DNA from 2 places in the Paenibacillus sp. FW104-T2 genome. Region 2 is predicted to be linked to the other one. Evidence: predicted binding sites of a transcription regulator. Region 2 holds the regulator's gene; the other holds the start of a gene.
The links. Region 2 encodes Rex, which represses fermentation and respiration genes when NADH is low (regulators of the CRP and FNR family bind a similar motif). Its sites were predicted from a motif close to TTGTGAAATATTTCACAA; they were not measured.

Region 1 (16,129 bases), on a different contig from region 2:
CGCGCAGGATTCGAATAAGTTCCAAACCATCCATGGTAGGCATGCGGATATCGCACAGCATAATGTCAGGATGGCAATCAGCCACCTTATCCAGTGCTTCTATTCCACTTCTGGCCGTGCCCGTAATTTCAATCCCCATGTCCTCCCAGGGCAGGATCAGTCTCAAATTTTCCAAAATCGGCAGCTCATCATCAACAATCATTGCCGTCAGATTCATCTAGGCATCCCCCTGCTCATATCGTGGAATTATGCATTGAATCACTGTCCCATGTCCTGGAGCAGAACATATGAATATGCCATATCCCGCCCCGTATCGAATTCGTATCCGATCCGCTACACTTCGTAAGCCGAGTCCCCGGCGTTCAGCCATGGAGGATAGGGAAAGCTCCCCTTCCTTTGCATGCGAATGTTCCGGAGGATCCTCTGCCATATATTCGAATCTCCCCATTATTTCCTGGGGAATGCCAAGTCCGTTATCCTCCACTTGCAGTATCAGATTATGGTGGAGCTCAAACGCACTGATTCGAAGTACTCCCTTGTACTCAATACCCTCGAAGCCATGCTGAATGCTATTTTCAACTAAAGGCTGCAAGGTCAGTTTAAGTACGGAGGATGCATATAAATGAGTAGGAATATCCACTTCGTACGTAAACAATTCGCTGAATCTGTATTGCTGAATTTCAAGATAACTCTGGAGATGCCTTACTTCCTCGCCCAGTGGAATTTCTTCCTGATCCTGAATACTGATACGAAGAATATTGCCAAGACGGTTTACCATTTCGCTGACTTTCCGTCCCTCTCCTCGCATCGCAAGCCCGTTGATGGATTCCAATGTATTGAACAGGAAGTGTGGTTTGATCTGAGCCTGCAGCACACGCAGTTCAGCCTTGGCCTTTTGCTGCTGCTCTGCCCGCACACGGCGAAACAGGCTTCCAATCCTGTCCAGCAGTTCATTGAATCCATGGGCCAGAAGCTGCATCTCATCGAATCCCTTACCTTCAACCCGTGCGTTGAAGTCACCATCCTCGACTCGCCGCATGAAGCGGACCAGCACCGCAATATTGCCGGTTATCCGATTCATGAAAAACAGGTTGAAGACCATCGCAGCAAGAAGACAGACCAGAATAATAATCACCGACCAGCCTGCAAACACATTGGTTTCGGCCGACAACGCTTCCCACGAGGTGACACTGATTAAACTCCAACCGTAGTTTTTCAGATGATACTGGGACAGGATACTCTCCGTGCCATCAAATACGGTCCGGATGCTGCTGAAGCCGGGTCCATAACTGGCCGCGTTTACGCCGAGGTTCTCCATCTTCTCCCCACTGTACCGCCCGGATGGGTCATAGACGACCAAACCTTCTTCATTAATTAATAAAAAGGACGTATTTTGAGCGGAATCACTGATCTGCAAATGCCGGAAGATGCGATCAATCTCCCCCTTTTTGATTTGTACCACCAGAATTCCGATATTTTGAAAATAACTGAGTTCCTTCACTAACCTGATCTGCGTAAAGACAGGATCGTTACCGGTAAGTTCGGGATATTCAAGCGGGGCAAGCCATTTGGGCACGCCATTAAGCTGATGGATTTCCTGAAATAAAGGGTGTACCTTGAATTGCTGAAAAGGAAGCGTTTCAAAATTTTCCTTGGTAAATATGGAGACGATCTGATTGTTCTGGGACGAACGCAGATCATATAAGAAAGCATAGCTAATGAACGGATAGTTATATAGAAGAGATCGGAAATTGCGCTGGCTGGCATTGAGCGATAATTGATTACCGGTCCCGAGATCCTGCTTGGTCGGATCTTTGGCGTTAAGTGCCATTTGAAATACCGACGTGGCGATCCCGTTATCCGTGACATTGTTTATCTGCTGAAAAACATTTTCGATATTGTAACTAATGGCCTGGAGGGCATATTCGGCCTGTTGGTTGTATTTCTTCTCAATTGTATGTGAGGTAACCAGAAACATCCCGATACCCAGTGCACACATCGGTACAATAATTAACAGCAGAAATGCCAAGGCCAGCTTCATGCGCAAGTTCATATCCGTTCTCCCCAATAACCGCTTAGGCCATCAACCCTTGACGCCGCCTGCGGTCACACCTTCAATGATTTTCTCCTGCAGTATGGCGTAAATAACAATGACAGGCACAACACTATATACAATTCCTGCGGACATCTGGGCATAGTTCATCTGGTACTGATCACGAAACTGGACCATGCCTACAGGCAGGGTGCGCAGCTTATCTGTAGATAGGAAATAATTGGCGAGCAAAAATTCGTTCCAGTTGCCGAGGAAATTCACGATAAATACCGTAACGATGGCTGGAACTGTAAGAGGTATCACTATTTTAGCAAAGATCCCTGGGGCCCTCAAGCCATCCATTACCGCTGCTTCCTCTATCTCTCCGGGAAGTGATCTCATAAAAGCAGCCAGTATGATAATCGTAAAAGGAATGGCATTGGCTACATAGGGAACAATCAGAGCCAGATGCGTGTCCAATATGCCCAGCTTGCGGACGAGCAAATAAATGGGCAGCATGAGCGCATTGTTCGGAATAAGCATGCCGGCCAGTATAAGACTATAGAGAAACAGGCTCCACTTGCGGTGTCTCATCCGGGTTACAGCAAAAGCAAACATGGCGCCCAGTATAATGGTACCTGCCGAAGAGAGCACCGAAATGTACATGCTGTTCCAGAAATACGTACCAATCTTGGCGTTGACCCAGGCTTCCACGTAATTGCTAAACACCCAGTTCGTTGGCAGACCAAAAGGATGAAGAGCAATCTCATTGTTATCCTGTTTGAATGAAGAGAAGATAACGAATAAAAAGGGAAATAAAATAGCGATCAAATATAACATCAACAACACATGAGGAATACTGGCTCGTATATGCTTTACCATCAATACTCCACCCTTTCGTTGTGCCTTGCCACGAGCAGTTGGTACACAGCCGTCAGCACAAGTGTCAGAGCAAAGATCAGGACCGCTACCGTATTGCCGTATCCATATTTAAAATTGGTAATCGCATATTTGATCATATACGTAGCGAGCACCTCGGTGGAGCCGGCCGGTCCGCCTTTGGTCATTACAAGCACAATATCTGCTGCCTTCATCGCTCCGGCAATGGACAGCATGATGACAACCGAAATAATGGGCCTGATGAGTGGCAGCGTGATTCGGGTGGCCCGCTGCACTGCCGTCGCACCATCGATGGCTGCCGCTTCATCCAGGTCACGGGGAATGGCGAGAATGGCCGCCAGCACCATGACAATGTAAAATCCGGTCCACTGCCAGGCATTGGTCACAAGAATGGACAGCATCGCGAAACGATTATCCGAAAGCCAATACACCGGCGGAATGCCAAACGTATTGAGCAGTTGATTCAATAGCCCGATGTTGGGCTCATAGATAAATCCCCACAAAATACCGATGACTGCCGTCGACATAATGGAAGGTAAAAAAACAGCCGTTTTGTATACTCCCTTTAATCGTTTGACATTGGCAATAAGCAATGAGAATAATACAATCAGCGGAACCTGGATCAATACGGAAAATCCGATAAAAAAGCCATTATTGCGTGTGGATATCCAAAACCGTTCATCGGTTAAAGCCTTGGCGTAATTCGACAAACCCACAAATCGTGGGTCTGTCGAAACGCCATTCCAGCTGGTCAAGCTATAGTACAGTGAGCTGCCAATCGGATACAGGAAAAACATGACAAACAAGATCAATGCCGGTAATACAAACAGCGTGTAAATGAGTGGGCTGCGGAGTGAAGTATTCATATTCAGCCTCCTTCAGTAACTTCAGTTGCAGCTTGGGGTAGAGTAGATCCATTATTCCACAGAAGCGTTGGCTTCCTCCTGAACTTGCTGCAGCTCCTCCGCCATCTTCTCCGGCGTGGTCTGTCCACCAATTAGTTTTTGAATCTGCAGATTGCTGATCTCGGTGGTCACATCCGCCTGTACCAGCGCATCAAAGGCTGGGAATGATGTCTGGGATGCATTCAGGACAGCAACGATTTCCTTCATCAGCTCGTCGGTAATGCTGTCCGTTAATACCTTCTCATCCAGCTTCATGGCAGGAAGGACTCCATCTTCCACAAGTCCACGCACCTGCATATCTTCATTATAGAAGTTTTTGATGAACGCTTTTACCGCTTCCAGCTTCTGAGGATCTTCCGCTACAGATGCCGAGAAGCCATATCCATTATTGACGTCACGCATAAGGGAAGTCTGATCTCCCACGCCATTCTCTACCGGCGGCATATTGAAGAATCCAACCTTGCCGATCAACGATTCCCCGCTCTGTCCTTCCTTAAATACTGATGATTTCCATGTTCCGTCGTACATCAATATTGCTTCACCACTTGTGAATTGAGTCGTATACTCTGCGTATTCGAAGCCGAGCTCGCCTTTTTTGAAATACCCCTTATCGACCCATTCCTTATGCTTCGCAAAACCTTGAATCACACCCGGATCGGTCCATTTGGCTTCACCAGTTGCAAACTTCGCAGTAATCTCGGGACCGGCATAACGGGACCACAGATGATTCGTCAACATCAGCGGGACCCAGCCCGCTTTGGAAGCAGAGGCAAGTGGCACTTTCCCATCCGCTTTGATCTCGGCCAGCATGTTATCAAGCTCAGCCATGGTCGTTGGTGCTTGCCAGCCCTTTTTTGCAAAATATTCTTTGTTATAGAAAAAACCTTCGCCTGATCCACCAATCGGCAGTCCATACACTTTGCCTTCATACGTGAATGGTTCAAGGGATGTAAACTGATCCTGAATGCCCAGCTCTTGCAAAATCGGTGTCAGATCCAGCAGCATGCCTTCCTTGGCATACACTTTGGAGTCCGGGCTGCCGAACAGTTCGAAAATATCCGGTGGATTGCCGGCAGCCATTTCCCCGCGAAGCTTTTCCTTCCGGTTCACATCCGATTCAACCCCGTCCAGCGTAAAGGTCAGATTAGGGACCTCACTTTCCACTTTGTCGACGACGTCCTGCAGAATGGCCAGCCGTTTCTGTTTATCCGCCCCTACTTGGGTGTGACGCAGCAGCATTTCCACCGGTTCCTTGCTCGTCTCCGGTTCGGAGCCTGAAGCTCCCTGCGGATTTTCGTTCCCTGAGCCCGAACATGCAGCCAGCGTCCAGGACGTAACCAGCAGCAGTGAGAGCAGCATTATCATTCTTTTTTTCATCGTCGTTGACCCTCCTCGGCATATTGCGCATTTGGTTTTACACTCTGATTATAAAAAGCCGGAGCTACCATCGTAAGGATGACAATTCATCAATAAGGGGATAAAATCCTTCACTGAACAAGCCTTTTCGTAATCCTCATGTAAAATGCAACAAAAAACAGCCCTTGCGACGTTTGTCGCAAAGACTGTTTGAAGAGTGGGTTCATTTTCTATCGGACCCATGGATATGGATCATTTTGCCCGAGCAAGTGTGTCTGTCGTTTCTTTCCGCCCCTGTTCAATCAAGCGATAAGCCCGTTCCACTTCTTCTTCGGTAGGAGACGGAACGCCTTCGAGCGGATATACTTTTCCCAGTGCCTGCCATTTGTATATGCCCATCTGGTGATATGGTAAAATCTCAAACTTCTCCACACCATTCAATGTTCCGATATAGCGTCCCAGGTTAAGCAGATCTTGTTCATCATCATGAATGCCTGGCACGTATACGTGCCGAATCCACATTTTCCGGCCATGATCCGATAACCAGCGGGCCATCCGAAGTGTTCTCTCATTGGATTTCCCGGTAAGCTTGATATGCTTTTCATCATCGATATGTTTCAGATCCAGCATGACCAGATCCGTATGGTCCAACAAGTCAAGAATACGCTCAGGTTCATTATAGCCATTGCTGTCCAGGGTGGTGTGCAGTCCCCAGCGCCGCTTCACTTCCTTGAAAACCTGGCCGACGAAATGAGCCTGCAGCGTCGGTTCGCCTCCCGATACCGTAAGTCCGCCACCCGAACTGCGATAATAGGTCAAGTATGGCTCGATCTCAGCAAGAACTTCCTCCACGCTCATATCCCGGCCTCCATCAAGCGCCCATGTATCCGGGTTGTGACAATATTGGCATTTCAGGTGACATCCCTGCATAAAAAGCACGAAGCGGATGCCTGGGCCGTCAACCGTCCCGAAAGTTTCGAGTGAATGAATATGTCCGTTAACCATGCTGCCTCTTCCTTTCTGTATCCGCATCCGCTGTGCGTTTATGATGGTGATCTACTCCTGTTTACCGTTTTATTACATCGAACCGTGGAAGGTCCGGTTAATGACATCCAGCTGCTGCTCACGCGTCAATTTGATGAAGTTTACGGCATAACCGGATACCCTAACGGTCAATTGTGGATAATTTTCCGGATGCTCCATGGCGTCAATCAGCTGCTGACGATCGAACACGTTCACGTTCAGATGGTGAGCACCTTGACCGAAATAACCGTCCATCATGGCAACCAGATTGGATTTGCGCGTATCGGACTCTTTACCGAGCGCTTTAGGCACAATCGAGAATGTGTTGGAGATACCGTCCAGGCTGTGTTCGTAAGGCAATTTGGCTACAGAACCCAGGGATGCCAGAGCTCCTTTTTTGTCACGTCCATGCATCGGGTTGGCACCTGGAGCAAACGGTTCGCCTGCTTTACGTCCATCCGGTGTTGTACCGGTTTTTTTGCCGTACACCACATTGGATGTGATGGTCAGTACGGATTGGGTTGGAATGGCATTACGGTACGCTTTATGTTTGCGGATCATGCCCATGAAGCTCTCTACCAGTTCAACCGCGATGCTGTCGACGCTGTCTTCATTGTTACCGTAACAAGGGAAGTCTCCTTCAATTACAAAATCAACGGCGATTCCTTGCTCGTTACGAATCGGTTTAACTTTTGCATATTTAATTGCACTCAAGGAGTCGGCTGCAACGGACAGGCCGGCAATACCACAGGCCATGGTGCGTACGATATCGCGGTCATGCAGAGCCATCTCGATCCGTTCATAACTGTATTTGTCATGCATGTAGTGAATCACGTTAAGGGTATTCATGTACAGTTTAGCCAGCCATTCCATCATCGGTTTGAACCGTTTCATGACCTCATTGTAATCCAGCACTTCGCTTGTAATGGCCGGATATTCCGGTCCGACCTGTGCACCGGATTTCTCGTCACGTCCACCATTAATCGCATACAGCAGTGCTTTCGCCAGGTTGGCACGAGCGCCGAAGAACTGCATTTGTTTACCGATCTTCATCGCCGATACGCAGCACGCAATACCATAATCATCTCCGTAGATTGGACGCATCAGATCATCATTCTCATACTGGATGGAGCTGGTTTCAATGGATACTTTGCTGCAATACTCTTTGAACGCCTCCGGAAGTTTGGTAGACCAGAGTACGGTCAGGTTAGGTTCCGGTGCGGGTCCCAGATTGTGCAGCGTGTGCAGGAAACGGAAGCTGTTTTTCGTTACGCGTGTTTCCCCGTTCACGGACATCCCGCCGATGGACTCGGTTACCCATGTCGGGTCACCGCTGAAGAGCTCGTTGTAGTCCGGTGTACGCAGGAATTTGACGATCCGCAACTTCATGACGAAATGGTCAACCAGTTCCTGAGCCTGCTCCTCGGTGAGATGACCTTCCTGCAGGTCACGTTCAATGTAAATGTCAAGGAATGAAGATACACGTCCAAGGGACATGGCCGCACCATTTTGCTCTTTGATGGCAGCCAGGTAACCGAAGTACAGCCATTGGAACGCTTCTTTCGCTGTGGTAGCCGGCAGGGAGATATCAAAGCCGTGCATTTCGCCCAGCTGCTTCAATTCCTGCAGAGCCCGGATTTGTTCGGATAACTCTTCACGCAGACGGATAACATCTTCATCAATGACATCCACTTCAAGAGCGTTCAGTTCTCCTTTTTTGGCACGGATCAGGAAGTCCACCCCGTACAGAGCAACCCGGCGGTAATCGCCGATGATCCGGCCGCGACCATAAGCATCAGGCAGACCGGTAATGATACCTGCTTTGCGTGCTGCACGCATCTCGGATGTATACGCATCGAATACACCCTGATTATGTGTTTTGCGAATATTAGTAAATATATCAATGACTTCTTGAGGCATTTCGAAGCCGTAAGCCTGACATGCATCAATCATCATGCGAATTCCGCCTGTTGGCTGAATGGAGCGTTTGAATGGAGCATCAGTTTGCACACCGACGATCTGCTCTTTGGATTGATCCAGATACCCGGGTTCGTGAGACACGATCGTTGCCGGAGTATTTACGTCCACATCCAGTACGCCGCCGTTGTCCCGTTCCTTTTTAGTCAGATCGGATACGATGTCCCACAGGTCTTTCGTATTCTGTGTTGCCCCTGCGAGGAATGACTCATCCCCATAATACGGAGACAGGTTATGTGCCAAGAAATCATTCACATCCACGGATTTGGTCCATGTGCCTTTGGTAAAGTTTCTCCAGCCTGTTTGTTGTTTTACGTCTTTTTCGATCACCGACATAGTAATCCCTCCACAAATTTGGATTTCCGGACACATGACAGGGTGCAGCAAAATCGTCTCATCTGTGCCCAGAGCCGCGATTAATGTGAACTTTTTCACATATCAGCCGGAACACGTTCTCTCTACATGGGAACCGGAACCGCGGGATGGATGTTTTTCTTACATTTTCAGTATACGTCTTGCGGGTTTCACCATCTGTGATTTTTATCACAAAGTTAGTGAACTTCCTCACTTCACCATCGCAGGATCATGGTGAGCCCCATAATTATTCACACTTAGCCACTGCGCGGGCCAGAACAACTTCCGATCGCTGTTATCACTGGATTTTTTTCATTTCTTATTCTAATTGGGAAAATCCATTGATAAAGGCGAGCGCTTCGCTTCTTCAGTTTTTTCTGTCCTCTCCGTTAATGTGTGAATACCAAACCGTTCAACGGATCCCCAAAAGATTCCGTCATCGACAAAAGGACGGCAATGTGGGCTCCCCTTTCGGGGAACCCTGAACCTATTGCCTAAACCTTAAACTCATTTTTGCTTGTTAACGATACTGTTTATTCAAACCGTCCGTAGAACGCATTGCGGTAAACGTCTGCCAGTTCAGTCACCAGCGGCAGTTTCGGATTGGCGGTTGTACATTGATCTTCGAAAGCACGATCGGCCAGGTAATCCACGTGAGCTTCAAAGTCCTTGGCATCAAATCCGATTTCCTGGAACGATTCCTCAATACCGAGTGTTTTGTTCAGTTTGCGAATTGCATTGATGAGGCTGTTCACCCCTTCTTCTGTAGTACGTGCAGGCAATCCCAGAATTCGGGCAATTTCAGCATACCGCTCATCTGCTACGAAGTGCGAATATTTCGGGAATGATGCAAATTTGGTCGGTTTTTTCGCGTTATAACGAATGACGTGCGGCATCAGGATTGCATTGGTACGTCCATGTGCGGTGTGATACTGTCCGCCCCATTTGTGCGCCAAGCTGTGGTTAATGCCCAGGAACGCGTTAGCAAAAGCCATACCGGCAATCGTCGAAGCATTATGCATTTTCTCACGTGCCAGTTTATCCCCTTGCAGCGCCGATTGCTCCAGGTATTGGAATACCAGCTGGATGGCTTTGATCGCCAGACCATCCGTGTAATCATTGGCCATAACCGATACATACGCTTCGATGGCATGTGTCAGTACGTCCATACCTGTATCTGCAACCGCTGTTTTTGGCAGTGAATAGACGAATTCAGGGTCCACGATGGCTACATCTGGAGTCAGCTCATAGTCTGCCAGTGGATATTTGGTGTTGCCCAGATTTTTATCTGTGATTACGGCAAACGATGTTACTTCCGATCCTGTACCCGACGTTGTCGGAATCGCTACGAATTTTGCTTTTGATCCAAGGCGCGGATATTTGTAGATACGTTTACGGATATCCATGAATTTTTGCTTCAGATCATTGAAGTCCGTGTCCGGATATTCGTAGAACAACCACATGGCTTTGGCAGCGTCCATTGGTGATCCACCACCAAGAGCGATAATGCAGTCAGGCTGGAAGCGGCGCATCATATCTGTACCGCGGTCTACCGTTGTTGTTGATGGATCGGGCTCAACATCCGAGAATACTTCGATTGCTACCGGCATTTGGCGTTGACGCAGATAATGCTCCACTTTTTCCACATAGCCCAGTTTGACCATCATGGCATCCGTAACGATGGCTACGCGAGTAATATCAGGCATTTTGGCCAGATACTGCGTTGCTCCTTTTTCGAAGTACACTTTGTTTGGCACTTTGAACCATTGCATATTCACGGTACGGCGAGCCACCCTTTTCACGTTAATTAAGTTGACGGCAGTGACATTCGATGAGGTGGAGTTACGGCCATATGAACCGCATCCCAGGGTCAACGACGGCATGTTGGTGTTGTAGATGTCCCCAATGGCGCCGTGTGTGGATGGCGAATTCACGATAATCCGTCCCGTTTGCAGACGATCCGCAAATTTGCTTATGACTTCTTCATTATTCGAGTGAATAACGGAGGAGTGACCCATGCCGCCAAAGGCAACCACTTCCGCAGCACGCTCAATCCCTTCAGCTGCTGTTTTTACTTTGTAACAAGCCAGTACCGGACTTAATTTCTCTGCAGACAGCGGGAACTTGGTGCCGACGCCCTCAATCTCTGCTACAAGAATTTTGGTGCCAGCCGGAACCTCGATACCACACATTTGCGCAATGGTTACTGCCGATTGACCGACAATTGCCGGGTTAACCGCACATTTCTCCGCATTGATGGCACCTGCTGTCAATTTGGCAGCTTCATCCTTATTGACGAAATAACAACCGTTCGCAATCATTTTCTTTTTCACCTGATCGAAGATCGGTTCTTCGATGATGACCGCTTGCTCGGAGGCGCAGATCATACCGTTGTCGAATGACTTGGACAAGATCAGATCCGTTACAGCCTGATTGATATCTGCCGTTTTCTCGATAAAGCAAGGTACATTCCCTGGTCCAACGCCCAGTGCCGGTTTACCACAGCTGTACGCTGCGCGTACCATGCCTGATCCACCCGTTGCCAGAATGAGCGCCACATCATTATGATTCATCAGTGCATTCGTGCGGTCCATGGAAGGATCATCAATCCACTGGATACAGTCGGCCGGAGCACCATGCTTCACCGCCGCTTCGAGCAGAATTTTGGCGGCTTCGCGGCTGCAGTTCTGAGCGGAAGGGTGGAATCCAAAGATGATCGGGTTACGTGTTTTGATGGAAATCAACGCTTTGAACATCGTCGTGGATGTGGGATTAGTCACCGGTGTAATACCCATGATAATGCCTACAGGCTCCGCTATTTTCTGGAAGCTCTCATACTCGTTATCTTCAATCACGCCTACGGTTTTGTCATATTTGATGCTGTGATACACATATTCTGTTGCAAAGATATTTTTGGTGATTTTATCTTCATACACTCCGCGGCCGGTTTCTTCCACTGCCATTTTGGCAAGCATCATGTGTTTGTCCAGACCTGCCAGTGCCATGGCTTGCACAATGCGATCAATCTGTTTTTGATCCATGGACATGAATGCTGCGTGTGCTTTATTCGCTTTGTCAATTAACGTTTGAATATACTGACCTGCTGTCGGTTCTTTTACTGGGGCGACTTCGTTCTTTACAGCCATCTCCCTCATCCTCCTAAAGGTTCGTATTGTTTTTTGGTTTGTCTCTCTTCTTTACGTACACATCGTAACATGTCGAAAAGGTTAATTATGTGATTTTTTTCACAAAGTATAACAAATTTAATTTAAGTTTTTTGGAGTTCCTTCTGAAGGTCATTTTCACTTCCTATTTAAAATATATAGCTGTCAAATGCAGCCTTCCCTCTCCAAAGTGAATTTAATCACAATGTTTGAAATTTCGCCATTTTTGCCCCCTTTCCATGCCCCTCAAACGGTAAGATTAGGTATATACTGAACTTAAAAATTGAACCACCGCAATTTGTACCGTCCTCCCCTGCGGAATTGACCCTAATCAGGACGGTAACGGTTGCGGCGAACCACGGAGCGCGGACTGCAGCATGATTGTAATCCCCCTCCGGTGGATACAAAGGGGAGATAGACTTATGAGAGAACAACTGAGTGTCATGGAAAAACGCGGCAATACCAACTGTTTCTCGGAAGTGAATTTCAATCATCTGCTCGTAACCATGAAAGACCGTACCTATCCTGAAGGGACCCACCTGTATTGGGAAGGTGATGTGTCCGACAAACTTTATTATATGAAAAGGGGCCGTGCCCAGATCACCAAATCCACGGATGAAGGCAAAGAGCTTATCATGTACATGTACCAGTCCGGTGATATGATTGGTCAGGCAGATCCGTTCTTCGGTTCCAAGCATACCTTCTCGGCGGAAGTGCTGGAAGACAGTGAAATCGGTGTACTGGAGCACAAAGACCTGGAAATGCTGATCTGTCAGCACTGTGACTTCGCCATTGACTTTATGAAATGGATGGGCATTCATCACCGCTTAACCCAAACCAAATTTCGTGACCTGATGTTATACGGCAAACCTGGTGCGCTCTGTTCCACCTTGATCCGATTGTCCAATTCTTATGGCGAGCCCCACGGCGATCACGTGATTATTCATAAAAAAATTACCCACACGGATCTGTCCAACATGATTGGAGCTACCCGCGAAAGTGTGAACCGCATGCTTAGCGATTTGCGCAAAAAAGATGCCATTGAATATGATAACGGCATGATTGTTATCAAGGACCTGAAGATGCTCCAAGGCATCTGTCATTGTGAATTATGTCCCAATGAGATTTGCCGCATCTAAGCATTAAGCACTTGAAGTCATCACCTTCCGGTAATGAGCTTAATCTATAAGTGACATGAAAAAAGCCCGTCCTCCTAAAGAGGTGCGGGCTTTATGTTTATGTTTAAGATGCCGTTAACTGTAATTTAACCGCATCCCGTGGATTCAACTTCATATCCAAACCGTTTTCCATCAGTTCCTTGTCATTCACCATGATCACCCAACGCTGATTCATGCGTGGAACAACATTTTCAACCGAAACGACGTATTTGTTATTTTCCGACATTCTGACGATGCCGCTGGACTTAAGTACATCGCGAACCGTGCACTCCTGGATATAGACACCCGCATATTGACGATTAAGGTCTGGCATAATATTGCCGCCGCTGATCTTGAGCAGGGTTGTCTGATATGCAACACCTTCTCCTGTACTGTCGGCGGCTTTTACGTAAATGATCACTTCATCCTTGGCATGAAGCTCCATGCCCCAGTTTTCCGGATCAATATCCTTGCCGTTTAGCTTAACTGCCCAGCTTAGCGAGGAATCAAGTGAAACTTCCCCTACGGATTGAATCCGCTTGCCGTCGGCCGTAAAATCAACCAGACCACTGTTCAATAGCGCCTTCTTAAGCGTGAGTCCTTCACTAAAATCCCTCTTGATCGACTTCGTTGCATCAGGCAAAAAAGTGCTTCCATCGACAGCAACGGTAATGGTATTGGAAGTATCGGTCTCCTTGACCACCGGCTGTTCAGAAGGCTGTGTCTCTGTACATCCGGCTAGAATTGCCATAATAAGCAAACATAAACCGATGTAACCGGGGAACTTCTTCATCATGTCGGTAACACCACCCTGCGTAAAATCTTCACCCTGTTGTCCATAACCTCTATTATGGCACAATATTCATCCAAAAAAAGTGTCAATGCCGTTACTTTTCTTCCATATTCCTTCCTGCAGCACAAAGAGCCCGCTTGCGGGCTCCTTTGTTCGGATCGTTCAACCCTTATATTTAATTCCCCTCTATTGAACACACGCCTGCATATAAGTCCGGCCCCCGTCCCCATTTTTCAGGTACGGATTAAGCCCATGGAACTGTTCCTCCGACACATACACACCTGTCAAAAGTCGCCCTTCGAGCAGCTCTCCATCCATCTGTACACAGAATGTAGGAGCTGTTACGTATTCCTGATACAGCGGGATCTGACTGTACGGATGGTGAATCTTGTAGAGCTTGCCCTGCTCATGCAGGGGACGCTCTGAGAAGTATGTCGGTACAATGTACCGGGCGATGACATCCAGCTCTTGTGTGGTATAAAAAGCTTCATCACCAAGCCACGGTGCCAGCAGCCTGATTTTTTCATACTGGGACCATACAATGGCTTGAATTAGCATTTCGGGTTTTACATATCTTCGTTTCCCGGAAGCTCCAGTAAGCTGGCCACGTGGAAAATCATCATCCAGCTTATCCTGCACAGACCCCGGGTATCTTATTTCACAACCAATGCATTTCCAGCCTGACGATGTCTGAATCCACTTTTGCAGGACGACCGGAGCCAGTTCTTGCCCATTGCTGTTTCCAAGTGGAACTGCTTCCCCTGGGTCCTGGTTACCCACGTGGGGATTAACATAATATTTAAACAGTTCCGCAGCTTTTTTGTAAATCAGATGAACCTGAATGGATGCGCTCTCAAGTTCCGCAATATCTTGCTTGCCGTAGCGTACTTCACGGGATAAGCTTTCTTCTCTCATGACAAGTGGCCTCCTCGCTCCGGCCGCCTGCGGCCATTTTTCTTAAATTATACTATAACTTCTGTCAATATGTGCAAGGCCTGCAGGAAAAAGGTGGTTTATTTCTACATTCCTGTATATTGAACAGACCAGCCATGATGACTAAGTAAGTATATAAGACAAAAAACTCCTGATTTCAGCGAAATCAAGAGCTCCCTGTTGTCAGGTCACATCATTGAGCCTGGACATATGAATCGTTTAATCTACCCATTGCTCTGCCCAGTCCTGAATTTGGTTCATCACAGGCTGCAAAGCTTTCCCTTTTTCTGTTAGCTCGTATTCAATACGAACCGGCGTCTCGGGATAAACATGACGAATCAGAATACCTTCACTCTCCAGATCCTTCATCCGTTCAGATAACATCTTGTCACTCATTGACGGAATCAGGTTGGAAATATCCTTGAATCGCTTAGACCCACTCATCAACGTTTGAATAATCAGACCGTTCCAGCGTTTGCCCAAAAACGAGAATGCCGTCTCAAAACGCGGACACATCCGTAAATCTTGGCCTTCCACATTAATCACCTCTTTAGAGATCACTGAACTTACATTTAGTTAGTATATTTCATAATAACACATTTACGTCACAAAGAAAACGTCTGCCGTAAAAAAGTTAAAATTTAATAGGCTTCTTTGCATTTTGACTATACAACAAGTATACCTCAGGACGATTCGATGAACCATGGCAAATATCGTATAACGCCCATGTACCTATCTTACCCAAAAAGAACCCAACTGCCACAGTCATACTTGACTCGGAGAAGGGTTCTTAGGTATACGTTTCACTTGCCCATCAGATACTACTTTTGCGGCCTAGACCAGCACGCCACCAAATGGTCTTACAGGTTCGCTCTTGCCAAATTGCGGCTTGAAGCTGCGGGCAGGATATGCCCATTTTACTGCATTGCTGATCACTCTCAGAATTTCCGGCTTGTAATACGTCGGATAGGTTTCATGGCCTGGACGGAAGTAGAAGATTTTGCCTTCGCCGCGACGGAACGTGCAGCCGCTTCGGAATACTTCCCCACCCTGGAAGTTGCTTACGAACACGAGCTCATCGGGTACCGGAATATCGAAGAATTCACCGTACATTTCTTCCTTTTCAAGTACAATCTTGCCTTCAATCCCATCCGCAATGGGATGAGAAGGATTGACACACCATACGATCTCCTGCTCGTCAGCAACACGCCATTTCAGATCACAACTGGTGCCCATCAAGGCCTTGAACGGTTTGGAGAAATGCCCGGAATGCAGAACAATCAATCCCATGCCGTTCAGTACTCGCTGTGCAACCTTCTGTGAGACCTCGTCGCTTACACGATCATGTGCCATATGTCCCCACCATATCAGCACATCTGTGGAATTCAGCACCTCATCACTTAAGCCGTGTTCAGGCTGATCCAGTGTAGCTGTCCGAATCGCAAATCCTTCGCCGCCGAGTCCGTCTGCCAGCGCCCGGTGCAATCCGTCCGGATAGACTTCCCTTACTTCATCGTGAATTTTCTCATGGACAA
Region 2 (16,129 bases):
AGTTCGTACCGAGATGGTGAAGATGATGGCTGGTCCTCATCCGCTGCGAGGTTTGGACTTGCTGCTGCATAGTAAAATACTGGAATATATTAAGGCTCCGGTGCATGGCAGCCGATTCAATAGGAATCTGCTACTTCGAATCGGGGAACTGAAAGATAATGATTCCTTACTGCGCTGGTCGCTCTTGCTGATCGCAGGTCAATATAAGAAGGATGAAGCCGATGCTTTACTGCGCAAGTGGACGTTTTCCAACGATGATCGTTTGCGCATTACCGGGGTTTTACAGTTTGATGAGTTACTGAAGACGGTTGTGCAAAACCATAAGGATCAAGTGTCATTACGGTCTGAGTGGATTAGTGCTGAACTGACGTGCGGACGTCAAGCCGCTGCGGATTGGCTCAAGATTCAACTTATTCTCCCTGCTGGCCATCTCCTTTCCGCTTCAGCAGAGGCATCATACCAAGCGATTCTTGCTAACGCAGCGGATTGGAGTCGATCCATGCCGGTGCATGAGCTGAGGGATCTCCATATTACCGGAGAGAATGTTCTTGGGCTACTCGAGCGCAAAGGTGGACCTTGGCTTGGCCAGTTGATGAAGCATTTGTTACGTGAAACAGCGATTGGAAATATAGCGAATCAGCATGAAGCGCTGACCGCCGAAGTGAAACGGGTGGCTGCAGATGACCAAGCATGAAGAACTGTTACATATGCTCATGAATGCGGATGGACGATTTGTATCAGGGGAAGAGATCAGCCGGAACCTGTCCATTAGCAGAACAGCAGTCTGGAAACATGTGAACAAGCTACGCGATCTCGGATACGAATTCGAGGCTGTCTCCCGCAAAGGATACCGCCTACTCACGAGACCAGACAGCATTGATGCAGCAGGCCTTCAACTGGCTCTGCAAACGTCTGTCTTTGGCCGTAAAGCACTCATCCTAGATTCAACCTTGTCTACGCAAGGCGATGTTCAGCAAATGGCCGAACAGGGTCAGGCAGAAGGTGCGGTAGTTCTTGCCGAGGAACAAACAGGTGGACGGGGAAGATTCGGGCGTAAATGGTTCTCACCTCCTGGCAAAGGGATCTGGATGAGCATATTGCTGCGTCCGGAGCAGCCGCTTCGGAATACGCCACAGCTGACATTACTGACGGGTGTAGCCGTTTGCCGGGCTGTTCGGGCCCATACGGGGGCCGATGCAGGCATCAAATGGCCGAACGATCTCCTGATTAACGGTCGCAAAATGTGTGGCATCCTGCTGGAGTCAGCGGTAGAAGATCATGAACTGCGTTACTGCATTGCAGGTATTGGGGTAGATGTGAATTTTGAACTTACGGACTACCCGGAGGATCTGACGTCCATTGCGACTTCAATCAAAGTCGAGACCGGACAGCAGGTGGATCGAACAAAGTTAACTGCTGCCATTTTGAATGAAATGGAACATCTTTACCTTTTGTATCAAAGGGAAGGTTTCGGTGTAATCGCGTCATTGTGGGAAGCTCTCTCCGTTACGATTCACCGGGAAGTGAAGGTTTCGAACCCGCAGGGAGATATTGAGGGAACAGCCATTGGGCTAGATCCTTCGGGGGCTTTGATTGTAGAGAAGAGAAGTGGCGAACGGATAACCGTAGTATCGGGAGAAATATCATTGATCGATTAAGGAAATTGTCGAATTTCCACTAAAATAATGAACATAACACGTGAAGTTTGGGCTGATCTTTGGTATACTGTGTTCGTGAGGCGATATCGGCTATTGCAGACCGAATTGCACTCCGGCAACAGTATGCCTGATTGGCTTGATCATGAACAGATGCATAGCAAAATGGAAAATGTGTTAAGTGAGTTGTTGGATTCTGCTCTGAGCCGAAGAGGACCGAGACAGAAGGGACGATCGCAAGTGACTCTTTTTTGACTTTTCGGGACTTTTTAGTGGAAAACTAAAAGGTTTTTTTGTTGCGTTCTGAATGAAAAGGAGAAAGGAGCCATGAAGAAAATGGCTAACAAACAAGCGTTGAATATTGTGAAAATGAAAAAATACAAGCAGGATGGCGTGCCCCTCAGCATGATTACGGCTTACGATTATCCAACGGCCCTGCTTGCGGAAGAAGCAGGCATTGACATGATTTTGGTCGGGGATTCGCTCGGCAATGTAGTGCTGGGTTATGATTCCACCCTGCCTGTGACGATAGACGATATGGTATATCATACCCGCTCTGTTGTAAGGGGTGCAGGAAACACATTCATCGTAGCGGATATGCCGTTCATGACCTATCACGGCAGTGTGGATGAAACGCTGAAGGGTGTTCGTCGTTTGATGCAGGAAGGTCATGCGCATGCAGTCAAAATGGAAGGCGGCGTGGAGATCGCGGATACCGTTAAGGCTGTAGTGCAAGCCGGCGTACCGGTTCTGGGACACATTGGACTGACACCGCAATCGGTGAATCAGATCGGGGGATATCGGATCCAGGGTAAGGATGCAGCAGATGCCAGAAGATTAATGGATGAAGCCAAGGCACTCGAAGCCGCGGGAGCCTTCGGCATTGTGCTTGAACTCGTTACCGAAGAAGTGGCAAGAGCTATTTCGGAGGAACTGTCCATTCCCACAATTGGTATCGGAGCAGGACGTGGATGTGACGGTCAGGTTTTGGTATTCCATGATGTGGTTCAGTATGCCTCTCCCTACATGCCGAAACGCTTTGTTAAAACATACGGCGATGTAGGTACGCTGATTCGTAACAGCATTGGAGCTTATGTCAAGGAAGTCAAAGACCGTTCCTTCCCTGCGGAGGAACATGTATTTACTGCCGCAGACGGCGTTGTGGAGCAGCTGTATGGACATCGCAAAGAAAAGGTGGAGAGCAACTCATGAAAGTGATTCGGACCATCACAGAACTTAGACAGGAAATTGGTTTGAAGCGTCAAGCTACACAATCCAGAGAGTCTACTGTAGGCTTGGTGCCTACGATGGGATATCTTCATGAAGGTCATGCAAGCCTGATGCATGCTGCCAAACAGCAAAGTGATATTGTCGTATTAAGTATTTTTGTAAATCCGATTCAGTTTGGGCCAAATGAAGACTTTGACAGCTACCCTCGGGATGAAGCCAGAGATGTGGAGACAGCGCGTGCGCAGGGAGTGGATATCGTATTTATTCCCTCCGTTGAAGAGATGTATCCACAGCAGACACAAACAACAGTATCGGTGTCAAGTTTGACTGAACGGCTGTGCGGTGCTTCCCGTCCAGGACACTTTGACGGAGTGACAACAGTGGTGTCGAAGCTGTTTAACATTGTCCAGCCACAGCGCGCATTTTTCGGAATGAAAGACGCACAGCAGGTAGCAGTCATCCAGCAAATGGTTAATGATCTGAATATGCCTGTTGAGATTGTTCCATGTCCGATTGTACGGGAGCAGGATGGCTTGGCACTTAGTTCGCGTAATGTCTATTTGAGTGCTGAAGATCGTCAGGAAGCTTTGGTCCTGTCCAAGGCGCTGCGTGCGGCTCAAGAAGCAGTGGATACAAGTGCTGACACGACTGCTGCGGATATACGGCGTATTCTGCGTGAGAACATCGGGCGTTCATCACGTGCTGTTATTGATTATGCCGAGATTCAGGCTTTTCCGAGTCTGGTGCCGCTTGCTGATCAGGAAAAAGTGCATGGACGAGATGATATCCTGATTGCGCTGGCTGTGAAATTTGGCAAAACGAGACTGATTGATAATACAAGATTGCAAAGAGCGGAGGTACTGTCCCATGTTTAGAACATTGATGAAATCCAAAATTCACCGTGCCACCGTTACGGAAGCCAACCTGAATTATGTGGGGAGCATTACCATTGATGAAGATCTGATGGAAACGTCTGATCTGATGGAAAATGAAAAAGTGCAAATTGTAAACAACAACAATGGTGCACGGCTCGAGACCTATGTAATTCCCGGACCACGCGGCAGCGGAGTAATCTGTCTGAATGGTGCAGCTGCACGGCTTGTGCAGCCAGGAGACACGGTTATTATCATTTCATATGCAATGATGTCTCAGGAAGAAGCGAATACGCACAAACCTACTGTGGTTTTTGTGGACGGTCAAAACAAACCTGTGCAAACCATGAAGCAGGAAGTTCACGCGACAATTATGTAATCCACTGGTAAGGGGAATGAAATCGGTCCACCTTGCAAAAAATGAGTACAGGTCACGCACTAATCCATTTTTTCAAGGGTGGGGATGCATCGATGTTCCAGCATGTTTTCGCCGAAATGAACGACATGTTAGATGAAATTATCAAGCGCTACCCTTCCGCTGAAGGTCTGAACAAACAGGAACTGCTGCAAAAGTGGAACTTGCTGAAGCGGATGAGTGACGGGATGATTGATGAGTGGCTGATGTTTGAGGAGAAGATGAGTCAGGTCAGGGATTTAGAACAGCCGGTGGCACTCCAACCGGAACAGGAAGCCGTCACGGCTCTGCCTGAAATCCATTTGGAATCCTTTAGTCGCGGTCAGGGATACTTCAAGTTACAGATGTATCCACAGGCGATTGTGCAGTTCTCACAAATTATTGCCGAATATCCGGATAGTGCACTGACTCGGTACTATCTGGGACTTGCGCATATGAACCTCAATCAAACCGCGGAAGCGGGAAGTCACCTGCGGCTCATCGTGCACCTGAATGGTTCTCCGAGGCTGAAGGGGTTAGCCTGTAATGCACTGGGCTGCCTTGAAGCCAAGATGGCGAATCCCAAAGGAGCATGTTCCTTGTTTGCACAGGCACTCCAGCATGACCCGACGTTGACCGAACCGTTGTATAATATGGAAGCCTGCAGGCTGAACAGCGGACAACTGCAATATGGAATAAGCTGACCGTACTTGAAATTCAAGTGCAGTGCAGCGGCATCAAGACGGTGTTTTCTCCTTTAAGATCATGGAGGGAACACCGCCTTTTTTGTCAGTTAATTTTCAAATGCCCGTTTTTTTGCTATGCTGTAACATAGACTGGAATGGAAGGGACTTGTACATTGCAATGAAATTTGCCGTATTGGATTTCGAAACAACCGGCACGCAGTCCGACGGTGAGATTATCCAAGCCGGACTTGCCATCATAGATCATGACTACAGCATAACTCAAATATATAGTTCTTATGTAAACCCTGGTGTGCCTATTCCTCCATTTATTACGGGATTAACCGGGATTACTGACGAAGATGTGGCGGACGCTCCCTCACTCGAAGAGATGATGATGGAGATGGTTCCGCTGCTTGACGATGTTGTCCTTGTGGGACACAACGTGGCTTTTGATTTTCATTTCCTTCAGAATGCGCTTGACCGATGCGGCTACTTGCCGTTCACCGGACGTATTCTGGATACCATTGATTTTCTCAAAATTTCATTTCCTTCACTTGGTTCTTATCAACTGGGGTATGTATCTTCAGAATTCGGATTCCAGCACGACCGTCCTCATCAGGCAGACAGTGATGCTTTGGCAACGGCCTATGTGCTCCTGAAGTGTTTGGATGAACTGCGTCAACTGCCATTGATTACGATACAGCGTCTCAGCGACCTGTTTGCACCTGAGGACAGCGATCTGGGCTGGTTCTTCGACGGCATGCGCAGTGAGAAGGAAGCAGAGCCCATACAGGATCTGGATGGACATACGTATTACCGCCAATTGGCCTTGAATGTGAGTGATTGGACTGAGATCGGTGCTCCACGCGATGAACGCGAAGGTAATCCGCTCGAAGGTGTAAGTTTTGAGCAGTATATGGATCAGGTCCGGGCCAATCTGCAGGATACCCTGGATCACTATGAAGAACGCGAGGCACAGACACAGATGTTCAGCAGTGTAAGGCAAGCGCTGGACGAAGAAAAGCATTTGTTAATTGAAGCAGGTACGGGTACGGGGAAATCCCTGGGGTACTTGCTGCCGGCCATATATGAAAGTGTGAAGCAGGAACGAAAAGTAATGGTTAGCACGCATACCATCAACCTGCAGGAACAGCTTCGGGAGCGTGATATCCCGCTGCTGACCAAAGTGGTGCCTTTTCCGTTTAAGGCTGCCGTGTTTAAAGGTCGGGGGCACTACCTGTGTCTGCGAAAGTTTGAGCACAAGATTAACAAACGTGAGTTTGCTACACCGAAAGAAGATTACTTTACAGCGGCTCAGATGATTGTGTGGCTCACCCAGACAGAGACTGGAGATGACGAGGAGCTGAACCTCAGTGCGCGCGGTGGGGACTTTTGGGAAACGGTACAGAGCGAATCGGAATCCTGCCTGGGACGTTCTTGTCCTTGGTTCAGGAAGTGCTTCTACCATCGGGCGAAGCATGAAGCAGGATTGTCCGATATCGTCATTACGAATCATTCCAAATTGTTTACGGATGTAAAAGCAGCTCATCAGCTTCTTCCTACTTACGATAGTCTCGTAATCGACGAGGCTCATCATCTCGAAGATGTGGCGGGTAAGCACCTGGGTCTTCACATGAAATATTTCACGTTGGTTCATACCCTGACCCGATTGTTTAAGGATAGTCGGAACGGTCAGCTTCCCATGCTGCGAACACAACTTGCGGGGCATGAAAATTCGGTGCAGTGGGGCTCAGTCATTGACCAGATGTTCCCGCTTGCTGTTGAAGTCAAAGAGATGTGGGATCGTTTGAGCGATGCCTTGTTTAACCTGCTGCCTGAGCGGAGTGATGCTTCTCCCGGAGAAACAGGGCAATTTTCCCTTAGACTGAAGCCTTCAATGAAACCGGCAAAGTGGCAGGAGCTGCAGGATTACGAGAACCAGATTTATGTCACACTGGGGGACTTGATCCGCAAGGGAGACAAGCTGCTTCTTGAAGTCAAAGAAGACCAGGACGATTATCAATCGGATAGCTTGATCACGGACATTACAGGTCTGCTTAAGGATTTGGCAACGCTCAAAGAAAACCTACGTTTCTTCATGCGAATGGATGATGCCAAAACGGTATACTGGATGGAGGCAAGCGGCCAGTTCCGCAGCAAATCACTGCAGCTGTATGCCGTTCCTGTCGATGTTAGTGCACAGTTGAAGGACATGTTCTTCGATAAAAAGAAAAGCGTTGTCCTTACTTCGGCTACGCTATCGGTCGATAAGTCATTTCAGTTCATGATTGAACAGCTTGGCTTGCAGGAAGCAGCCGATAATAACCGTTTGCTGACGTCCATGCTGCCATCGCCATTCCGGTATAGGGACCAGGCTTTGCTGGTCATCCCTCGTGATTTCCCAAGCGTAAAAGGCAGTGTGGGGGATGCTCACTTTGTCGACATGCTTGTACGATCTCTGGCCGAAACGGCTATTGCGACAAGGGGCCGTATGATGGTGCTCTTTACTTCATACCGAATGCTGCGCCAGGTGTATGACCCATTAAAAGAAGCGCTGTCGGGTAACGATATTTCGCTGCTCGGTCAAGGCGTTGATAGTGGTAGTCGTTCCAAGTTAACCCGCAGGTTCCAGGATGCGAAAGCAACCGTTCTGCTGGGCACCAGCAGTTTCTGGGAAGGAGTAGATATCCCTGGAGAGGCTTTAACATGTCTGGCCATTGTCAGATTGCCTTTCCAGCCACCGAACCATCCACTCGTCGAGGCGAAGAGTGAACTGCTGCAGGAACAGAAAAAGAATCCGTTTATGAAGCTGTCTGTTCCACAGGCCGTCATCCGTTTCAAGCAGGGATTCGGCAGGCTTGTTCGTACGGCTAAGGATCGGGGCATAGTCATCGTTTACGATACACGGGTGATTGAGTCTTATTACGGAAAGTATTTCCTGTATTCATTACCCGGTCCCAAAATGGAACATATGCTGACTGAACAGATGGTTCCACGGATTAGCGAGTGGCTGGAAACGCCGGCTCAGGACGCGTCTGCTTCGAATCAGGAGTGACATCGTTGCGCAATAAGGGCTTCTCGCTGTAAACTTTATTAGAGTGTGAATTATTTTTGAAGCACTTTTAACTTGATATCTTATAAGGCATCTTGCATGATTTCATTCGGAAACGAAAAAGGTTATGCGGGATGCTACATTTTTATTTATCTATTGTGGCCTTGGTAAGGGGGAGTAATGTAATGAAATCAGATAAAATTTCGGAAGCTGTGGTACGCAGGTTGCCTGTTTACTTGCGCTATTTGAATGAACTGCATCAACGTGAGGTGGGCACGGTGTCATCACAGGAACTGGGACTACGCCTGGATCTTAATCCTGCCCAGATTCGCAAAGACCTTGCATACTTTGGGGACTTCGGTCGCAAAGGCATTGGATATGACGTATCGTATCTAATCGAGAAAATCCGTCATATATTGAAAATTGATCAGCAAATCAATGTTGCTCTGGTCGGAGCTGGTAACTTGGGACATGCATTGTCCAATTACAACGCCTATCTGAAAGACAACATGAAAATTGTTGCTGTTTTCGATGCATACGGTCCTAAGATCGGCAGTCAGATTAACAGCCTGAAAGTACAGCCCATGAATGAACTAACGGACTCGGTCAAAAAAGATAATATTCGTATTGGTATCATTACCGTTCCGGATACCGAAGCTCAGAACGTAGCCGATCAGCTCGTGGAATCCGGCATTGAAGCGATTCTGAACTTTGCACCAACCATCTTGAAAACACCACCGCACGTCCGTATTCATCATGCTGATTTTACAACGGATCTGCTTAGCCTTGCTTATTATCTGGAGAACGGAAAGGACGACGAGGAAGATGACGACAAATAGATGGGTAATTCATAACGGCAAATTTGCTGTAAATAGTGGTACGGAATGGACCGTGGTTCAAGGGTATATGGTGGTTGAAGACGATAAGATTGTGCATATTGGTGAGACACTGCCGGATGGAGATGAGAGCCTGCCGAAGGTTGATGGCAAAGGACTGGTCTTTTTGCCGGGTCTGATCAATACGCATGGTCACGCAGCCATGTCCCTTCTGAGAGGTCACGGGGACGATCTGGCCCTGCAAGTATGGCTTCAGGAGAAAATGTGGCCTATGGAGGCGAAAATGACGTCTGAGGACGTGTATTGGGGCACCTCGCTTTCTGTATTAGAAATGCTGAAAGGCGGAACAACTGCATTCCTGGATATGTATGATCATATGGACCAGGTGGCAAAAGTGGTTGAACAATCCGGGATTCGTGCCGCATTGGCACGTGGTGTCATTGGTCTCTGTTCCGAAGAAGAGCAAATGCGCAAACTGCAAGAATCGGCTGCGTTTGCACGCGAGTGGAACGGACAGGCTGGTGGTCGAATTACGACGATCATCTCACCGCATGCGCCGTATACTTGCCCTCCGGATTACATAGAGAAGCTGGTACAGGTTGCACATGATCTGGATCTGCCGCTGCACACCCATATGTCGGAAACCCTTCGCGAAGTCGAACAGAATGTAACGGATTATGGACTGCGTCCAGTGGCACATCTGGAAAAGCTCGGTTTCTTCTCTCGACCTTCTCTTGTAGCTCACGCCGTACATTTGAATGATGAGGAGATTGAAATTCTGGCACGCCATGATGTAGCGGTCTCTCACAATCCGGGAAGCAATCTGAAGCTTGCTTCGGGTGTTGCGCGTGTTCCCGATCTGCTGAAAGCTGGAGTAACCGTATCTCTGGGAACAGACGGACCAGCAAGCAACAACAACCTGGATATGTTTGAAGAGATGAGACTGGCTGCTTTAATTCATAAGGGAGTATCCGGTGACCCAACAGCGGTTCCAGCGGGAGAAGCGCTGCTACTTGGAACGGGGTATGGTGCCAAATCCATCTTCCTGAACAATACGGGAGCACTTCAAGTCGGCATGAAGGCTGATTTCATTGCGCTAAATATTGAACAAGCACACTTCTATCCGCACACGGATCTAATCTCTCATACCATTTACTCCGCTTCAGCCAAGGATGTGGAGCATGTATGGGTTGACGGCAAACAGCTGGTGAAACATGGTGAATGTCTTACTATGGATGAAGAGCGCATTCTGCGCGAGTCTCAACTTGCATTTGACGGACTGCTCGCCCGTTAATTTCAGAATAGCAGCAGCGTCATAGGGGAAAGGAAGTTCGGCTTTTGAAAAGAAAAAAGAAATGGATCTGGATCTCGCTGCTCATCCTGGTTTTGATTCTGTTTGGATTACAGCGCTTCTATGTCTATATTACCCAGGACCAGCGCAACGAAGAAGCGCTAGCTATTCAAGCGGCGCAGGAGCAGCTCGGGATAACTTCTTATGAGGATCTTCGAAAATACGTCTGGGGCCAAAAAGAAGGCGAAGATAACATTTACTGGACGATGATGGCCAAAAATAAAGATAATCAGGACATCGCCGTCTGGGTTAAGTTTGATGCAACCAATAAACCGGTCACAGGAAGCAATGCTGTGCACAGTGAATTGTTGCAGAACGGGTTATCGGAAGCACAAGTTCGCAATCGATTCAGTTCTGAAGTACCGGGCGGAGAGATCAAACGAATTATGCCTGGAGTCGTCAATGGCGTCTATGTATGGCAAGTTTATTACAAAGATGATACACACAACTATTATCGATTCTATCGCTTCAGCAATGGAGAACAGGTTGATTTGGTCTATACAATTCCAAACAGTTAAACAGATATTCAGAGATTTTTCAGGTAAAATCTTCAAAGAACCGGCAGACGGAACCCCGCCTGATCCGGTTTTTTGGCGTATCTCGAAAATTATTCTGGATTTGAATAGTTAAAATTAATAATTTATTCATATTTTCGCCTTCGAAATTGTATATACGATGTGATATACTCAAATATGTATTCAAGGTTACATCAAACAGGAATAAAACCTGTTGGGCACATCACAGGTCATTCGTACACAATTCATAATATGCCTATAAGCCATAGGATGGGCCAAAATTTGGGAGGGGAAACTCACTTGAAGCTAAAAGTATTGCCTATTGCTTTAACTGCCGTCATTTCAGCCGTTGTGTTGTTTGGAGGTTGGTTTGTGTATCGTCAGGTGGCCATGCAGAATCCGATTGAAAAAATGGTAACCCAGTATGAAGGGGTTAATGATGTTCAGTTAACTATTAACCGCAATGATGTACAATTGAAACTTGATTTGCAACCAAATGTAGATTTGGGCAGATTGGTTCAATATATTCAGAAAGAAGGACAGACCCTGATCGGCTCGCGCTCATTGAAACTTGATGTCGTTGATCATTCGAATGAAGCCCTGGAGAACTGGTGGGGCGATGCAATGTTTACCGTCGCTCAGGCGATGGAGAACAAGCAGTACACCGAAATTACACCAACATTATCCAAGATGGCGACCAATGGTATTCAAGTGAATACAGCCATGGATGACAATAACGTATATGTAAGTCTTAGAGACGGAGATGCCAGCAAGTTTATTATTCTGCCGCGTGTACCCGGCCAGATAGGAGTGTGGCCTAATGCCTAAATGGACGAAGGAAGTTGCCATTGGTTTTGTCCCCGTGTTGATTATCTTTCTCGCTTTTATTGGTGTGAATATCTTTCCGATTCTGATCGCAGCAGCGGTTGTGGGCGGATTGCTGCTTATGATGCAGATGCGGGGTGGCATTACCGTTGGAGCGGGTCAGGAACGTAAGCGCAAGAAAAAAGGACCCACCAAGCTGACGTTTGAAGAAATTGGCGGACAGGATAGTGCCAAGCAGGAGCTGCGGGAAGCTCTTGATTTTCTCATCAAACATGAAGAAATTCAGAAGTTCGGGATTCGCCCATTGAAGGGGATCCTGCTTACAGGCCCTCCAGGAACAGGGAAAACCCTGATGGCCAAAGCGGCTGCACATTATACTGATTCCGTATTCGTTGCCGCTTCAGGCAGTGAGTTCGTAGAAATGTACGTCGGCGTAGGTGCTGGAAGAATTCGTGATTTGTTTCGTGATGCCAGAACACGTGCCGCGAAAGAAAACAAAGAGAACGCCATTATCTTTATCGATGAGATTGATGTTATTGGTGGTAAACGTGAAGGCGGTCAGCAGCGTGAGTATGACCAGACGCTCAATCAGCTGTTAACGGAAATGGACGGAATTTATACATCTGATACACCGCGTATTCTCGTTATTGCAGCAACAAACCGTAAGGAAATGCTGGACAGCGCCTTAACTCGTCCGGGACGTTTTGACCGTCATATCCAGGTGGACCTGCCTGACAAGAAAGGCAGAAAACATATTTTAGAGCTCCATGCGGTGAATAAACCTCTTATGGAAGGTGTAAACCTAGAGAAAACAGCAGAGGAATCCTACGGCTTTTCAGGTGCACAGCTTGAAAGTGTCATGAATGAAGCAGCAATCTACGCCATGAGAGATGGACTGCTCAACATTGAACAGCGCCACTTGTCTCTGGCGATTGATAAAGTCATGATGGGTGAGAAGACAGATCGTGAATCCAGTGTTGAAGAGAAAAAACGGGTAGCCATTCACGAATTGGGACATGCCATCATGGCAGAGCTCGTACGTCCTGGCAGCGTAAGCCAGGTTGCTCTCAGCCCGCGTGGACAGGCACTCGGTTATGTACGTCACAATCCGCAGCAGGAGCAATTCCTATACACCAAGCGTTTTCTGGAAGAACAGATCATGATTGCACTTGGCGGTGCAGCAGCAGAAGAAATGTACTATGGTGGTCGCAGTACCGGTTCACGCAATGACTTTGAACAGGCGACCAATGTTGTACAGACCATGATGGCTTCGGGTCTGACCTCGCTTGGTATTGTAAACATGGATATGGTTACAACAGAAGAGCTCATGCGCGAAAATAAAATGATTCTGCAGGATCTGATGGATCAGACCAAACGTCTGCTCGAAGAACAACGGACAATATTCGACAATTCATTGGATACGCTGATGAGAGAAGAAGTTTTGTCTGGGGAGCAATTTCGTTGTCAATTTCGTGACAGCGCCCTTTTACCGGCATAATTTATTTATGCCGGTTATTTTTTTTTACTTTTCACTCGTGCTAAGATATTATTATATGTTGGGTCGAAATTTGTAATTTTCGGCGAACAGGGTACAATAGAGAAATAGAGAACCGAAAGGATGGAGCAGAACCATGTTTTTTAAAAAAATAGGAGTTGTCGGCGGCGGCACGATGGGACAAGGCATTTCCCAGATGCTTGCAGCCAAAGGACTTGATGTGCTTCTGGTGGAGCACACGGCGGAGAAGCTTAACCATGCATATGACATGATTGAAACAAACCTCGATAAGCAATTAGAGAAATGGGCTATTACCAAAGCCGAGAAAAAATTGATTTTATCCCGTATTACCAAAGTAGCTCATCTGGCAGAACTGGGATCATGCGATATGGTTATCGAAACGATCTCGGAAGACCTGGAAGCCAAAAAGGCCGTATTTAGCCAATTGGATCAAGTTTGCCCAAGCAATGTTATTCTTGCAAGTAATACATCCACGCTGAGTTTGACCGAGCTTGCAAGCTCGACCAAGTACCCAGAGCGTGTTATTGGTATGCACTTTATTCACCCGGTTTCCCGGGTTGACCTTGTAGAAATTATTCGTGGTTTGAAAACATCGGATTCCACTTTCGATGAAACAAGAAGATTTGTGGAAGAGGTTGTAGACAAAAAAGGTGTAATGATCTATGAATCCCCTGGATTCGTTACGTCCAGACTGATTTGCTTGCTGATCAATGAAGCTCTTCATGTCCTTCAAGAAGGCGTTGCTTCTGCTGAAGATATTGATGATGCAATGCGTATCGGATACAACTTCCAGCATGGCCCGCTTGAAATGGCTGACCGTTTCGGATTGGACTCCGTTGAAGCTGCGCTAGAAAGAATGTTCCGTGAATTCGGAGAGCTCAAATATCGTCCTTCTACCGTATTGAAGAAAATGGTACGTGCAGGACATCTCGGAGTTAAGACGGGCGAAGGATTCTTCAAGTACGACAAGGATGGTGACCGGCTGTGAAAATACTCGTAATCAACGCGGGGAGCTCCTCGCTTAAATATCAATTGTATGACATGACGGATGAGTCCGTACTCGCTAAAGGACTGGTTGAACGGATCGGGATGGATTCCTCCATTCTTACACACAAACCGACGGGCCGTGAGGATGTTACAGAAGTCAGTGAAATTTTGGAGCATACAACGGCAATTCGTAAAGTTATCGATATTTTGACAGATAAAGAAAACGGCGTGCTTGGTTCAGTCGATGAGATTCAGGCGGTTGGACACCGTGTCGTTCACGGCGGGGAAGCCTTCAAGGAATCTGCTCTGGTTGACGATGCAGCGAAGGCTGAAATTCGCCGCTTGTTCGATTTGGCACCACTTCACAACCCAGCAGCAATGATGGGTATTCGTGCGGCTGAACTTAATATGCCAGGTGTACCTCAGGTCATGGTATTTGATACAGCATTCCATCAGACGATGCCTGAGAAAGCATATCTCTACGCGATTCCGCGTGTACTGTACAAAAAATATAAAGTGCGTCGTTACGGTGCCCATGGTACTTCCCATGACTACGTAAGCAAGACTGCAGCTGAGTATGTTGGCCGTCCAGTAGAAGATCTCAAAATCATCACTTGCCACGTCGGTAACGGCGGTAGCGTAACGGCAGTAAAAGGTGGCGTATCCGTAGATACATCCATGGGTATGACTCCGCTTGAAGGTCTGATGATGGGAACGCGCAGTGGTGACCTTGACCCGGCCATCGTGCCTTACGTAATGAACAAGGAAGAACTGAGCGTGAGCGAAGTGAACTCCATGTTGAACAAACATAGCGGACTGCTTGCCATCTCGGGCATCAGCAGTGACATGCGTGAGATTACGGAAGGAATGGAGAACGGTGATGCGAACTCCACCCTTGCATTCGAAATGTACGAATATCGTTTGCGTAAATACATCGGTTCATATGCAGCAGCAATGAACGGTGTGGACGTGATTGTATTTACAGCAGGTGTGGGAGAGAACTCCGTCGTTCTTCGTCAAAAAGTATGCGAGCAGCTTACTTACCTGGGTGTGGAAGTGGATGAAGCTCTCAATGCCATCCGTTCCGGCGAACCGCGCCGAATCACAACAGCAAACTCCAAGGTTGAGGTTCTCGTTGTACCTACCAATGAAGAATTGGTGATTGCACGTGATACACACCGAATCGTATTGAATTCTAAGTAATCTAATTGTAAAGTGAATATAGCATGTCAAGGAAGTGCAGGGGACAGGCTGAGGCCTGCCCGCTGCATTTTCAAATTTAGGAACCAAGGGGAGATATGGGCATGAGTACGGATTGTGTAATTCGTAATGTGAATGAGCATGTGGGCGAAACCGTGAAGATCGGTGCCTGGATTAATAACAAACGTTCCAGCGGCAAAATTCAATTTTTGCAGCTGCGCGATGGAACCGGATATATTCAAGGGGTTGTCGTAAAGAGTGAAGTTAGCGAAGAGGTATGGAATGATGCCAAAAGCCTCACGCAAGAAAGTTCCTTGTATGTAACAGGAATTATTCGTGAAGAACCGCGCAGCGCATCCGGATATGAAATGACGGTTACGGGCGTCGAGATCATTCATTTGACTGAAAACTATCCGATTACACCGAAAGAGCATGGTGTGGACTTCTTGATGGATCATCGTCATCTATGGCTGCGTTCTACGAAGCAACGTGCTGTTATGGTGATTCGTGCAGAGATTATCCGTGCAGTTCAGCAGTTTTTTGATGGTAACGGATTCACTCAGGTTGATCCTCCGATTCTGACTCCTTCGTCCGCTGAGGGAACAACCAACCTGTTCCACATCAAATATTTTGATGAGGATGCTTATCTTACACAAAGTGGCCAATTGTACATGGAAGCTGCAGCAATGGCGCTGGGTAAAGTATATTCCTTCGGACCAACGTTCCGTGCCGAGAAATCCAAAACTCGCCGCCACCTAATCGAGTTCTGGATGATTGAGCCGGAAATGGCTTTTGTGGATCACGAAGAAAGTTTGCGAGTACAAGAGAAGTTTATTGCACACGTCGTTCAGTCTGTCGTGAAAAACTGTCGTGCCGAACTGGAATCCATCGGGCGTGACGTATCCAAACTGGAAGGGATCACAGCTCCATTCCCTCGTATTACGTATGATGAAGCGATTGAGTTCTTGAATGGACAAGGCTTCGATATTCCTTGGGGAGAAGATTTCGGT

Region 1: the regulator Rex is predicted to act here: its motif matches at 8,613-8,630, upstream of pflB (formate C-acetyltransferase).

Annotation. Positions count from the first base shown of each region.
Region 1 covers NZ_JBYTCE010000002.1:368,323-384,451, reverse strand. Annotated here, with positions in the region: gene AC3WQ3_RS04510 (response regulator) at 1-217, opposite strand, end outside; gene AC3WQ3_RS04505 (cache domain-containing sensor histidine kinase) at 218-2,053, opposite strand; gene AC3WQ3_RS04500 (carbohydrate ABC transporter permease) at 2,084-2,914, opposite strand; gene AC3WQ3_RS04495 (carbohydrate ABC transporter permease) at 2,914-3,798, opposite strand; gene AC3WQ3_RS04490 (extracellular solute-binding protein) at 3,850-5,214, opposite strand; gene pflA (pyruvate formate-lyase-activating protein) at 5,446-6,198, opposite strand; gene pflB (formate C-acetyltransferase) at 6,271-8,529, opposite strand; gene adhE (bifunctional acetaldehyde-CoA/alcohol dehydrogenase) at 9,081-11,693, opposite strand; gene AC3WQ3_RS04470 (Crp/Fnr family transcriptional regulator) at 12,134-12,850, shown strand; gene AC3WQ3_RS04465 (hypothetical protein) at 12,954-13,664, opposite strand; gene AC3WQ3_RS04460 (hypothetical protein) at 13,848-14,576, opposite strand; gene AC3WQ3_RS04455 (winged helix-turn-helix transcriptional regulator) at 14,814-15,110, opposite strand; gene AC3WQ3_RS04450 (ThuA domain-containing protein) at 15,429-16,129, opposite strand, start outside.
Region 2 covers NZ_JBYTCE010000010.1:117,263-133,391, forward strand. Annotated here, with positions in the region: gene AC3WQ3_RS14700 (CCA tRNA nucleotidyltransferase) at 1-694, shown strand, start outside; gene AC3WQ3_RS14705 (biotin--[acetyl-CoA-carboxylase] ligase) at 681-1,658, shown strand; gene panB (3-methyl-2-oxobutanoate hydroxymethyltransferase) at 1,992-2,867, shown strand; gene panC (pantoate--beta-alanine ligase) at 2,864-3,760, shown strand; gene panD (aspartate 1-decarboxylase) at 3,753-4,136, shown strand; gene AC3WQ3_RS14725 (tetratricopeptide repeat protein) at 4,178-4,855, shown strand; gene dinG (ATP-dependent DNA helicase DinG) at 5,016-7,892, shown strand; gene AC3WQ3_RS14735 (redox-sensing transcriptional repressor Rex) at 8,075-8,728, shown strand; gene AC3WQ3_RS14740 (amidohydrolase) at 8,715-10,019, shown strand; gene AC3WQ3_RS14745 (hypothetical protein) at 10,064-10,594, shown strand; gene AC3WQ3_RS14750 (hypothetical protein) at 10,892-11,419, shown strand; gene AC3WQ3_RS14755 (AAA family ATPase) at 11,412-12,914, shown strand; gene AC3WQ3_RS14760 (3-hydroxyacyl-CoA dehydrogenase family protein) at 13,048-13,920, shown strand; gene AC3WQ3_RS14765 (acetate/propionate family kinase) at 13,917-15,122, shown strand; gene asnS (asparagine--tRNA ligase) at 15,224-16,129, shown strand, end outside.